Regions from separate parts of the Sodalis sp. RH22 genome, predicted to be linked through region 2. Evidence: predicted binding sites of a transcription regulator. Region 2 holds the regulator's gene; each other region holds the start of a gene.
What was found. Region 2 encodes CRP, which controls carbon source genes, mostly activating them, when cyclic AMP is high. Its sites were predicted from a motif close to ATGTGANNNNNNTCACAT; they were not measured.

Region 1 (3,293 bases), 430 kb from region 2:
GCTGGCCAAACAGGTTTTCCAGTTGTTTTATGCGCTGCGATACCGCGGATTGGGTGATACATAATTTTTGCGCGGCGCGTTCAAAACCCCGTTCCCGTATCACGGCGTCAAGCGCCTGCAGCGTCCGATAGTCCGGGCGTTTCATTCTTTATCCCCTGCGTCGATATCTCTGTGCATCAATAGGTACTTTTTGGTCACCGGTTTTCACTATGCCATAGATTGACCCGGTTGCGGACGCAAAATTTTAGCCGTGTCAGGCGCGGGCATCCGGGATGCGGCGGGTTGTGGCGGAATTCACGCCATCGGCGATGATATTGTTTTATAATACCGCCCACTTTCCGTAGCCAAGGCTTAATTATTTATGACGCAGGATGAACTGAAAAAGGCGGTGGGCTGGTCGGCATTGAAGTATGTGAAACCGGGCACGATCGTCGGCGTCGGCACCGGGTCCACCGCCGCGCATTTTATCGATGCCCTGGGCAGCATCAGGAATCAAATCGAAGGGGCGGTCTCCAGTTCGGACGCTTCTTCGGCCAAGCTGAAGAGCCTCGGTATCCCGCTGCTGGATCTCAACAGCGTCGACGTGCTGGACATCTATGTCGACGGCGCCGATGAAATCAACGGCCAGATGCAGATGATCAAAGGCGGCGGGGCGGCCCTGACGCGCGAAAAAATCATCGCGGCGGTCGCGCGTAAATTTATCTGTATCGTCGATGGATCCAAACGGGTGGACGTCCTGGGCAATTTTCCCCTGCCGGTGGAAGTGATCCCGATGGCGCGCGCCTATGTGGCGCGCGAGCTGGTGAAACTGGGCGGATTGCCGGAGTACCGCCAGGGCGTGGTAACCGATAACGGCAATATTATCCTGGACGTGCGCAACCTGCGCATCCTGGACGCGGTGGCCCTGGAAGACAAAATCAACAGCCTGCCCGGCGTGGTGACCGTGGGCCTGTTTGCCCGGCGCGGCGCGGATGTGGCGCTGATCGGCACCGCCGGGGGCGTTCAGGTTATCGAGTAACAGGCCGGTTTTACCACCGCCCGGCGCCGCCGCCGGCTTTCCACGCCGGCGGCGGTGGATGTTAATTTTGTTTACATAGCATCTTTTATCGCCGCAGGCGAAATTCAGTGATAAATGTCACATTTATGCCATCGGCCTGCTATATATATGACGCTTCTCCACCAGACCAGAGGATTTATCCATAGCAATCGCTTATGGCTGCGTCTTATGCTGTCTTAAGGATAAACGGCCCTGTTGCCGCCACGGTAATTTTTGTTATTTTGTCCGGGTGCTGTGTGTTGCAGTCGCATCTGAAGTCTCAAAAAGGGTCGGGAAATGGCAAAAGTATCGCTGGAAAAAGATAAGATTAAGTTTCTGTTGGTCGAAGGTGTTCACCCCAGCGCGGTGGATAACCTGAAACGCGCCGGTTATACCAATATTGAATACCATAAGGGCGCGCTGGATTCCGCGGCACTGAAAGCCTCCGTGCGCGACGCGCACTTTATCGGCATCCGATCCCGTACCCACCTGACGGAAGACATCTTTGCCGCGGCGGAAAAACTCGTTGCCGTCGGCTGCTTTTGTATCGGCACCAATCAGGTCGATCTGAAAGCCGCGCTGAAAAAAGGCGTGCCGGTATTCAATGCGCCTTTTTCCAATACCCGCTCCGTGGCGGAATTGGTGCTCGGCGAAATGCTGCTGATGATACGCGGCGTCCCGGAGGCCAACGCCAAAGCGCACCGCGGCCAGTGGAACAAGCAGGCGAGCGGCAGCTATGAAGCGCGCGGCAAGAAACTGGGCATCATCGGTTACGGCCATATCGGCACCCAGCTGAGTATCCTGGCGGAAGGCCTGGGGATGCAGGTGTTCTATTACGATATCGAGAGCAAACTGTCCCTGGGCAACGCGCGCCAGGTGGATTCGCTGCCTGAGCTGCTGGGTATGTGCGACGTGGTCTCCCTGCATGTGCCGGATACCCAGTCCACCCGCAATATGATGGGCAAGGAAGAATTCGGCCATATGAAGCCGGGGTCGCTGTTTATCAACGCCTCGCGCGGTACGGTGGTGGATATCCCGGCCCTGTGCGACGCCCTGGCCAGTAAACATATCGCCGGCGCCGCCGTGGACGTGTTCCCGGAAGAGCCCGCCACCAACAGCGATCCGTTCAACTCGCCGCTGTGTGAATTCGATAATGTGATCCTGACGCCGCATATCGGCGGATCCACCGAGGAAGCGCAGGAAAATATCGGCGTGGAAGTGGCGGGCAAACTGGCCAAATACTCCGATAACGGTTCGACCCTGTCGGCGGTCAATTTCCCGGAAGTCTCGCTGCCGGAACATGGCGATAACGTCAGCCGTTTACTGCATATCCATGAAAACCGTCCCGGGATCCTGACCCGCATCAACCAGATTTTTGCCGAGCAAAGCATCAATATCGCCGCCCAGTATCTGCAAACCACGCCCGAAATCGGTTATGTGGTCATTGATGTGGAAACCGATACCGAAAATACCGCCCTACAGCTGCTGAAGGCGATACCCGGCACTATCCGCGCCCGCCTGCTGTACTGATAGCTGCGCGCCTGACGTGGTCGACCCCAGCCCCGGCTTAGCGAGCCGGGGTTTTTTTATGGGTACCGCCAACTTACCGTGCACGCCGGGTACACCACCGGGCCAAGGGCTGCCATCCGTCCCCGGCGGTTTACCAGCGCCAGTGCCGCGACGGGGTAACAATTTCCGGCAACGGGATATCCCAGGGCTCCGCCGGTATGGCGTCCACCTGCTGGCAATCGTGGGCCAGCCCGATGGGGTAGAAGCCGGCGCCGCGCCGCCAGTGCCGCAGGGTGCGATCGTAAAAGCCGCCGCCCATGCCCAGGCGCTGGCCCCGGGCATCAAAGGCCACCAGCGGGGTAAACAGGATATCGAGATGCCGCGCCGGCAAGAGCTGGGTCACGTCCAGCCGCGGCTCGCTGATATGCAGGCGGTTCAGCACCAGCGGCGTATCGGGCCTGTAGCGCAGGAACAACAGGTGGCCCGGGCTGAAAGGGTGCAGCACCGGCAAATAGACGCGCTGGTCGCGTTGCCAAAGCGCCTCAATAAGCGGCCGGGTATCCAGCTCGCCGTCAAACGATAAAAACAGCGCCAGGCTGCCGGCCGCGGTAACCCGCGGGTCGGCCAGCAGGGTTTTGACCAGCGCCGCGGCCGCAGCGGCCTGTTGGCCCGGGGTGAGCCGGCGGCGTTGCCGGCGGATATGGTTGCGGAGGCTTTGCCGCTGCAGGGACGTTTCGGGCGACTGGGT
Region 2 (3,293 bases):
ATATCAGCTACTTTGGTCCGGACGCCAATAACTTTGGCCTGCTGGAGCATACGTTTCATCAGTATGGCGATACCGGCCGCGGTCAGTCGCGTAAATATCTGCATACGTATGACGAGGCGGTGCCGTATAACCAGATCCCCGGTACCTTTACGCCCTGGCAGGCGTTGCCGGAACCGACGGACGTGTTATTTTACGAGGGGCTGCACGGCGGCGTGGTAACCGATAGCCATGACGTGGCGAAGCACGTGGATTTGCTGGTGGGCGTGGTGCCCATCGTCAACCTGGAGTGGATCCAGAAACTGGTGCGCGATACCGGCGAGCGGGGGCATTCGCGCGAGGCGGTGATGGATTCGGTGGTGAGGTCGATGGAGGATTATATTAACTACATCACGCCGCAGTTTTCCCGCACCCATATCAATTTCCAGCGGGTGCCGACCGTCGACACGTCGAACCCTTTCGCCGCCAAGGCGATTCCCTCACTTGACGAAAGTTTTGTCGTTATTCATTTCCGTAGCCTGGCGCATATCGACCTGCCTTACCTGCTGGCGATGCTGCAAGGCTCCTTTATTTCCAATATTAATACGCTGGTGGTGCCCGGGGGCAAGATGGGGCTGGCGATGGAGCTGATAATGGGGCCGCTGGTACAGCAGTTGCTGGAAGGAAAGGAAATTAAGTAAACTCGAGGCCTCGGGCGGGAACACCACGCCCGATTCGGCCCCATCGGCATGCTTTCCCTTGAACACGCCAGGATTCGCTGCGGTGTTGGCGGGCCTAGCATACCGTGCCATGGGGCGCTCGGTCGGGCAGAGAAACCATGCCCGATTCGACCCCATTGGCGCGCTCTCCCTTGAACACGCCGGGTTTGAGTGCGGTGTTGGCGGGCCGGTTAGGCGGCGGGGGCGTGGCGTTCGTCGCGCACTTCAAAGCTGTGGGTCATATTGACCGACGCGCCGAGCATCAGTGAGACCGAGCAGTATTTTTCCGCCGATAGCGTCACCGCCCGCTCCACCGCCTTGTCGGTCAGCCCGGCGCCGGTGACGATAAAATGCAGGTTGATATGGGTAAACAGGCGCGGCGCCTCGTCGCGGCGCTCGGAGGTGAGTTTGACCTCGCAGTCCCGGACGTCCTGCCGCGCTTTGTGTAAAATCGATACCACATCAATGGCGCTGCAGCCGCCGACCGACATCAATACCATTTCCATTGGGCTGGGCGCTTTTTCGCCCGCGTTCCCATCCATCAAAACCTGGTGGCCCGAGGCGGATTCGCCCATGAAAGACAACCCTTCTACCCATTTGACCCGTGCCTGCATTATGATACTCCTGATGAAAAGCTTTCCAGCAGACTACATTTTTGTTGGAAAACTGGCAATGTTACTGAACATACTTCATGCTGAAGCAAGACAACAGAAGACACTGCTTCAAACCTATGCTAAAAACAAGGCTGGATCGGCCTCATGATAATGAAAGGGCAAGAGATCGATCGGAACATCACATTACCAGACCCTAATAAGTTCCCTTACGTCGCTCCGTTTAAACGCGGAGTCAGAGTGAATAATACAAGCGCCGTAACAGGGAATACGATGTCCCGAACCTGGGATAGCGATGACAAAAGAGGATAACAGCGAATGGTTCTCGGCAAACCGCAAACAGACCCGACTCTCGAATGGTTCCTGTCTCATTGCCATATTCATAAGTATCCATCGAAGAGTACACTTATACATCAGGGTGAAAAGGCTGAAACGCTTTACTACATCGTTAAGGGCGCCGTGGCGGTGCTGATTAAGGATGAAGAAGGCAAAGAGATGATTCTCTCCTATCTTAACCAGGGAGATTTCATCGGTGAGCTCGGCCTATTCGAGGAAGGTCAGGAACGCAGTGCCTGGGTACGGGCGAAAACCGCCTGTGAAGTCGCCGAGATTTCGTATAAAAAATTCCGGCAGCTGATTCAGGTGAATCCGGATATCCTGATGCGCCTGTCGGCGCAAATGGCCAGTCGTTTACAGGTAACGTCGGAAAAAGTCGGCAACCTGGCATTCCTGGACGTTACCGGACGCATAGCGCAAACCCTGTTGAACCTGGCGAAACAACCCGACGCCATGACCCACCCCGACGGCATGCAGATAAAAATCACTCGTCAGGAAATCGGCCAGATTGTCGGCTGTTCCCGCGAGACGGTAGGACGTATTCTTAAAATGCTCGAAGATCAAAATCTTATATCCGCGCACGGTAAAACCATTGTTGTTTACGGCACGCGCTGATAGCCCCGTTATACAGGCGTGGTGCTTCGTACCACGCTTTTTTTGCTGACAGTATGTGGCGCCGGTTAATCTACCACCCTGAAGTAAACTATGCCCTGCGGCAAACCATCGTGCTATGCCTGCCGGTGGCCGCCGGCCTGTTATTCGGCAGCTTGCAAAACGGCCTGCTGTTTTCGTTGGTCCCTGCCTGCTGCAATATCGCCGGCCTCGATACCCTGCATAAACGGTTTTTCAAGCGCCTGGCCGTCGGCGGTGCGCTGTTCGCGCTGAGCAGCGTGCTGATCCAGGTGCTGTTGGCCGTGCCGGTGCCATTGCCCTTGGTGATGCTCGGCCTGGCGCTGCTGTTCGGCGTTACCGGTGAAATCAGCCCGCTGCACGGCCGTTTATTGCCCGCCGCGCTTATCGCCGCCATCTTTACCCTGGGCCTGGCCGGCAATGTGCCGCCCGTCGTGCCGCCGCTGCTGTATATTGCCGGCACCGCCTGGTACGGACTGTTCAACGCCCTGTGGTTCCGGTTGTGGAAGGAGCAGCCGATGCGGGAATCTCTTAGCCTGCTGTATCGGGAGCTGGCGGATTATATCGAGGCGAAATATACCCTGCTGACACAGCATACCGATCCGGAAACCGCCCTGCCGCCGCTGTTTGCCCGCCAGCAGGCGGTGATTGATCTGATTGCCCAGGTATACCAGCAGCTTTATATGCTGTCGGCCAATGATCAGCTGCAGTACAAACGCCTGCTGCGTTCTTTCCAGGTGGCGCTGGATTTGCAGGAGCATATCGCCGTCAGCCTGCACCAGCCGGACGAAGTACAAAAACTGGTGGCGCAAAGCCACGCCGAGGCGGTTATCCGCTATAACGCCCGGCTGATTGCCGCGCGGTTGCGGGTACTGGCGGATGATATTCTCTATCACCGGCAGCCGGGGCGTTTTAACATGGCCACCGCGCTGTCGGCCCTGGAAAAAATTGCCGACCGGCATCCGGATAATCCGGTCGGACAGTTTTGTTATTACCATTTCAGCCGTATCGCCCGGCTGCT
Region 3 (3,293 bases), 1.7 Mb from region 2:
AGCTGTATGACGGCCGCCGATTCGACGCCAAGATCATCGGCCGCGATCCCCGTTCCGATCTGGCGCTGGTGCAGCTGATCGACTTTAAAAACCTCACCGCCATCAAGATGGCCGATTCGGACCAGCTGCGGGTCGGCGATTATACCGTGGCCATCGGCAACCCTTACGGCCTGGGGGAAACCGCCACCTCGGGTATTGTGTCCGCGCTGGGGCGCAGCGGGCTGAATATTGAAAACTATGAAAACTTTATCCAGACCGATGCCGCCATCAACCGGGGCAACTCGGGCGGGGCGCTGGTTAACCTCAACGGTGAGCTTATCGGCATCAATACCGCCATACTGGCGCCGGACGGCGGCAATATCGGTATCGGCTTCGCCATTCCCAGCAACATGGTGAAAAACCTGACGGCGCAGCTGGTGGCCTATGGCCAGGTCAGGCGCGGCGAAATCGGCATTCTCGGCACCGAGCTCAATCCGGAGCTGGCCAAGGCGATGAAAGTCGACGCCCAGCGCGGCGCGTTTGTCAGCCAGGTGATGCCTAAATCCGCCGCCGAAAAGGCCGGGGTGAAAGCCGGCGATGTCATCGTCACCATGAACGGCCGGCCCATCAACAGCTTTGCCGCGTTCCGGGCGGATGTCAGCTCGCAGCCGGTCGGCACCAAGGTCCAGCTCGGCCTGCTGCGCGACGGCAAGCCGGTAACCGTCGATGTGATCCTGGAGCAGAGCACCCAGCCGCAGCTTGATTCGGGCAATGTCTTTACCGGCATCGAAGGCGCGGAATTGAGCAACATGGATACCGGCGATCAGCAGGGCGTCAAGGTGGACAATGTCAAGGCGGGCAGCACCGCGGCGAAAGTCGGCCTGAAGAAGGGCGATATCATCCTGGGCGTCAACCAGCAGCCGGTGCAGAATATCGGCGAACTGCGTAAAATCCTGGATGCCAAGCCGCCGATACTGGCGTTAAACGTCAAACGCGGCGATACCACGCTTTACCTGCTGGCGCAGTAATCCCCCGCGTCCGGCTCTCGCCACCAAGACGGCGTCATCACGACGCCGTCTTTTTTTGCCCGAAAGAATGTGATATCCCGCACAAAATAAGCGAGCAAGATCACGCTTTGTGCTTCTGCACAATGTATGAGCGCCAGCACCCGGGTATAATAGGGCAAAGGGCTTAACAGAACCGAGGCGGGGATGGCAACGTATCATCTTGATGCGAAATTGGCGCAAGAAATTGTGGCAAGAACGATGCAGATTATCGACAGCAATATCAACGTGATGGATGCGCGCGGCCGCATTATCGGCAGCGGCGATGAAGAGCGGGTCGGTGAACTGCACGAAGGCGCGTTATTGGCCCTGTCGCAGGCCCGGGTCGTGGATATCGACGACGGCGTGGCCCGGCATTTGCACGGGGTACGGCCCGGTATCAACCTCCCGCTGAAAATCGACGGCAATATCGTCGGCGTTATCGGCCTGACCGGCAATCCCAGTCAACTGCGGCAGTATGGCGAGCTGGTCTGCATGACGGCGGAAATGATGCTGGAGCAGGCGCGCTTGCTGCATATGCTGGCGCAGGACAGCCGGCTGCGCGAGGAACTGGTGCTGAATTTAATCCGCGCCGAGGAAGTCACGCCGGCGCTGATCGAATGGGCCCAGCGGCTGGGCATCGATATCAACCAGCCCAGGGTGGCGGCGGTGGTGGAGGTGGACAGCGGGCAGTTCGGCGTCGACAGCGCCATGGCGGAGCTGCAGCAGCTGCAAACGCTGCTCACCACGCCGGAGCGCGATAACCTGATCGCCATCGTATCGCTGACGGAAATGGTGGTGCTGAAACCCGCGCTGAACAGCCACGGGCGCTGGGATGCCGAAGAGCATCGTCGGCGGGTGGATACGCTGTTTTCGCGCATGACCGAAAGCAGCCGCCTGCGGGTACGTATCGCCCTGGGCAATTTTTTCCCCGGCGCCGGCGGTATTGCGCGCTCCTGGCGTACCGCGCGCACCACCATGTCGGTGGGCAAGCAGCGGCTGCCCGAGCAGCGCCGTTATTTTTATCCCGATCTGATGCTGCCGGTACTGCTCGACAGCCTGCGCGGCGGCTGGCAGGCCAGCGAGCTGGTGCGCCCGCTGGCAAAACTCAAGGCCATGGATAACAACGGCCTGCTGCGCCGCACGTTGATTGCCTGGTTCCGCCATAACGTTCAGCCCACGCCTACCTCCAAGGCGCTGTTTATCCACCGCAACACCCTGGAGTACCGCCTCAACCGCATTTCGGAAATGACCGGCCTGGATCTGGCCAATTTTGACGATCGGCTGCTGCTCTACGTGGCGCTGCAGCTGGATGACGAAGCCTGATCCCATCGTCCGCGGCCCACCCCATGTCGCCGGCAAACTCAGGGTACGGCCGGCCGTACCCTGGATGGGTTAACGCAGCATCGCCGGCCGTTTCCGGTCAAAGGTCCAGCCGGGAATCAGATACTGCATCGCCTGCGCGTCATTGCGCGCGCCGGACGGCATGCGCTTGTAAAGCTCATGCTGCCGTTCGATTTGCGCCATATCGATTTCCACGCCGAGCCCCGGTTTACCGTTGAGTGTGATCGCGCCGTCGACGATTTGCAGCGGTTCTTTGGTCAGATGCTCGCCTTCCTGCCAAATCCAGTGGGTATCCAGCGCGGTGGGCTTGCCCGGCGCGGCCGCGCCGACATGGATAAACATCGCCAGCGAAATATCAAAATGGTTATTGGAATGACAGCCCCAGGTCAGGCCCCATTCATCGCACAGCTGCGCCACGCGTATCGCGCCCTGCAGGGTCCAGAAATGCGGGTCGGCCAGCGGAATATCAATGGCGTTAAGCTGTACCGCGTGGTTTAGCTCGCGCCAGTTGGTGGCAATCATATTGGTCGCCACCGGCAGCCCGGTGGCCCGTTTGAATTCCGCCATCACCTCGCGCCCGGAAAAGCCCTGCTCGGCGCCGCAGGGGTCCTCGGCATAGGCCAGCACGCCGCGCATATCCTGGCACAAATCGATGGCTTCCCTAAGCGACCAGGCGCCGTTGGGGTCGATGGTAATACGCGCGTCCGGAAACCGCCTGGCCAGCGCCGTCACGGTCTCTATTTCGCTGGCGCCGGCCAGCACGCCGCCCTTGAGTTTGAAATCCTTGAAGCCATAACGATCCTGCGCGGCTTCCGCCTGGCGCACCAGGGCGTCGGTGGTCATGGCCGTCTCGCGGCGCAGCCGGTACCAGTCATGGGACGGCCGGCTGGGCCCGGCCTGATAGGGCAGGTCGGTCAGGCTCCTGTC
Region 4 (3,293 bases), 490 kb from region 2:
GCGGCTGAAAACCACGCCCACGCAATATCGCCGCTATTATATCGGCCTTGATTGAGCGCAAGGGCAAACCCGCCTGCGCGCGGCCACACCAACGTCGCTACCGCCTAATCAACACGCCTGGCAAGTCCTCCGGGGCAATCTCCTACAAAATTTCAAAGAATAGCGTTCAATCTCTGTACTGATTAAGCGCTTTATCAAAGACACCGGTGATTTATTATACCCACACTCTTTTTATCAGGTGAAACTCAACGGCGGGCGCATGAACAATATCAATTCAACATCCTCTACCTCCGATACCGCCATAAATGATGTCGCCGCCGCTCGGCAAGCCGGGCCGTTCAATCCGGCATTCGGCTTAAGCGTAACCAATGTCCCGCGGCCCTTTACCGCAATGCGCAGCCCCATACTCCGCCACCAGGAAGGCCCCCCGGCAAAAATCCATAAACCAAACTTCGCCGATGGCGATAATACCCCCGGCAAGGGAAACCCTGGTTTCGCCTGTCGTTCATATGAATGTTTAAAACAAGAACTGCATAAAAAATATTATGATATAAGCGTTTTGTTGCCGCATGAAAAACACCTTTATCTGCCGATTTTGCTCGACGGCGATAGCGGGACGATAGAACTGCTCAAAAATACCACCCTTATCGATGATAGTGATAACCCTGCTTTAAACTTTCACGCGGCATCCGGCAGGCTGTCCATTACAACTGTCACAGATAAAGATGATAATGAATTTAACGATATCCCGTTAAAACTGATGGACCAAATAAATATGCATTATCCTATATTAGGTAATAATTTCTATGCATCTTATTATTGTGAGCCAAATAAAAAGCAAAAAATGTATAAACTGATATTCCCTAAGAAAAATTTTACGGGGGAAAATTTTTATCTGACGTTGGAATGCGCAAATACGGTATTTAATGCCGCATCGATCAATAAGAAATTTTATATTTCATTGGTTATAATGCATTTAAGTAACTATCTAAAGCACGCCGGCTTGCCTGAGCTTAATCATGATGTTATTGACAAATTATTGCAGGGATATCCGTCATTGGCCAATAGCGGCAAGGGGATTTTGCAATGCTTAGCGGCCTATTACTGAAGGCTCCTTGCCTTACCCTCGCCCACCAATGCGCCATGGCGCGTTTTTATCATGTAAAAGCAGGCCGGATGATGTCCGGCGCCGGCACGTTTTCATCCAGGCGACGATCGCCAGACTTGGGGGAAGCGCTAATCATGGGCAGTCCGCATCACTGACGGGGCTATTCGCGCTTAAGCCGGTTACTGTTGACCAGCCACAGCGTTACCACCAGGATTAATATGGCGGCCGAATAATACAGCGTATCCTGCGGATCTTTATGATCGACGATAATCAGGCGGATAATCGCCGTGATGCCGATATAGACAAAGTAGCGCAGCGGAAAGTGATACCCGGACTGGAAATACTTCACAATCAGGGCGATAAACTCAAAATACAGAAAATAAATGACGATGCCTTCAATCATCTGGTAGTAAGACGCCAGTTCGCCGTTTACCAGCAACACCCTGGCCAGAAGAACGGTTTCCTTACCCATAAAAACGATCAGGATCGCCGCCAGGAACAGCAGGCCGATATTCAGGATCATTTGCAGCACGGTCGCTATACGCATACCGGTAATCATACCCATACCTCGTCGTGATAGTTTCCTTACGGAAAGACCGGTAAGCATAGCATGATTTTTGTGATGAATATCACATTAAACCAGCGCAGCCGGGTACTTGCCTTCAGGCGAGTAAAGGAAGAGCAAGGGGTTTGGCGGCGCGGCGAAACGCGGTATGCGGCGTAGGGAGGGGAAACCCACTGCGTGGTAAAGCGGTGGCGCAAACCCCGCCCTGATAGACGGGGTGCGGATCAGGTCGTGCTGCCGATTCAGTTTTTTAACTGGTAGGTCAGCGTAATCTCAGCCTTAAGCACCTTGGACACCGGGCAGTTTTCTTTTGCCTGCTGGATAATGGCGTCAAATTCCTGTTTATCGATCCCTGGCACTACCACGCTGCTGTCCAGGGCGATTTTAGTGATGCCGTAGCCGCCGCCCACCTTATCAAGGGAAACATCGGCTTTGGTATCAATACTCTGCGCAGTGTATCCCTTCTCGCCCAGCATCAAGGATAGCGCCATGGAAAAACAGGCCGAGTGGGCGGCGCCGATAAGCTCTTCGGGATTGGTGCCGGGTTTACCTTCAAAGCGGGTATTGAAGCCATAGGGTTGCTGGCTTAAGGCGCCGCTTTCCGTGGAGATGGTGCCCTTACCCTGCTTGATATCGCCTTCCCAATGTGCCTGTCCGTGTTTATGAATAGTCATCTGCATCCTCCTGTTTGTTACCCATAGGCTTTTAGTATAGCTACTCTTGCCGGAGGTGGGGAAATCCCAGGCCAATGCGGCCGGGTAAGCGACGTGACAGTCATCCGGTTTATTTTTTCGCTCTTTTGTGAAAGCGGCTATTCTATTTCCGCCAAGCGGCTGGCGGAAAATATATGCCCTGTTATTTTATTAACAAATAGCAGTAATTATTTCCCAACGTTCATTTGCATTCGGTAAGCCGAGGCATTACCCGTCACGATTGAGCCATCATCATCTCTTGGACAGTTGCACTATTTTTTTCAGGCATCCGCATATCAGCGCGGGCAAAAGACAAAAATTGGGCTTAACGCCATCACGCAAAGCACAGGGTGGCATGAGCGAATCCCCATAATTCCCACAACAACCGCCCTACCGCCGCCGCACCACTCTGCATCGATATTTTTACTGTCCATTCTCTCATTCCGCGGAAAATAACCTAAAGAAGCGGAAAAATTTGCCGATAGCTAGGCAGGACATTTATCTCAGGTATTACACAGTTTGATTTGTGACATTTATATGGGAAACAGAAATGACAAGTTTAATAAGTAAAATAAATAGCATTAAAGTGTCACATAAACTTTTTTTAGGCTTCGGCATTGTCTTATTACTGGTCGTTATTGCATCAGGCCTTAGTGTTCAACGCTTCAAGGAAATTCGCGATATTTATGAAAAGACCAATCTGGTTTATAATATAAATATTGATGTTTTCCAGGTTAAAGTCAACCGCGTTAAATACCTTTACTCGTCCGACGACGCGGTGCGTAAAGTCATGGCCGGCTTTATCGATGACGCCGCCGCGCTCACCCACCAAGCCCAGGCGCTGTCATGGGATAAAGAATCGATGGCAAGCCTGGATAGCATTGCCCGCTATCTGGGAGATTTTAATAAATCTCTGGAAAACATGAGT

Region 1: the regulator CRP is predicted to act here: its motif matches at 1,124-1,141, upstream of serA (phosphoglycerate dehydrogenase).
Region 3: the regulator CRP is predicted to act here: its motif matches at 1,075-1,092, upstream of ACL2XN_RS12650 (CdaR family transcriptional regulator).
Region 4: the regulator CRP is predicted to act here: its motif matches at 1,726-1,743, upstream of psiE (phosphate-starvation-inducible protein PsiE).

What each region holds. Positions count from the first base shown of each region.
Region 1 is NZ_CP178731.1:4,865,066-4,868,358, forward strand. It holds gene ACL2XN_RS22120 (LysR family transcriptional regulator ArgP) at 1-145, opposite strand, end outside; gene rpiA (ribose-5-phosphate isomerase RpiA) at 362-1,018, shown strand; gene serA (phosphoglycerate dehydrogenase) at 1,334-2,566, shown strand; gene ACL2XN_RS22135 (5-formyltetrahydrofolate cyclo-ligase) at 2,697-3,293, opposite strand, start outside.
Region 2 is NZ_CP178731.1:4,436,852-4,440,144, reverse strand. It holds gene ACL2XN_RS20025 (phosphoribulokinase) at 1-677, shown strand, start outside; gene ACL2XN_RS20020 (OsmC family protein) at 887-1,309, opposite strand; gene ACL2XN_RS20015 (hypothetical protein) at 1,269-1,457, shown strand; gene crp (cAMP-activated global transcriptional regulator CRP) at 1,625-2,257, shown strand; gene ACL2XN_RS20005 (YccS/YhfK family putative transporter) at 2,311-3,293, shown strand, end outside.
Region 3 is NZ_CP178731.1:2,753,285-2,756,577, reverse strand. It holds gene degP (serine endoprotease DegP) at 1-1,007, shown strand, start outside; gene ACL2XN_RS12650 (CdaR family transcriptional regulator) at 1,191-2,348, shown strand; gene ACL2XN_RS12645 (enolase C-terminal domain-like protein) at 2,418-3,293, opposite strand, start outside.
Region 4 is NZ_CP178731.1:4,926,852-4,930,144, reverse strand. It holds gene ACL2XN_RS22415 (GlxA family transcriptional regulator) at 1-55, shown strand, start outside; gene ACL2XN_RS22410 (hypothetical protein) at 260-1,108, shown strand; gene psiE (phosphate-starvation-inducible protein PsiE) at 1,269-1,667, opposite strand; gene ACL2XN_RS22400 (OsmC family protein) at 1,916-2,347, opposite strand; gene ACL2XN_RS22395 (methyl-accepting chemotaxis protein) at 2,916-3,293, shown strand, end outside.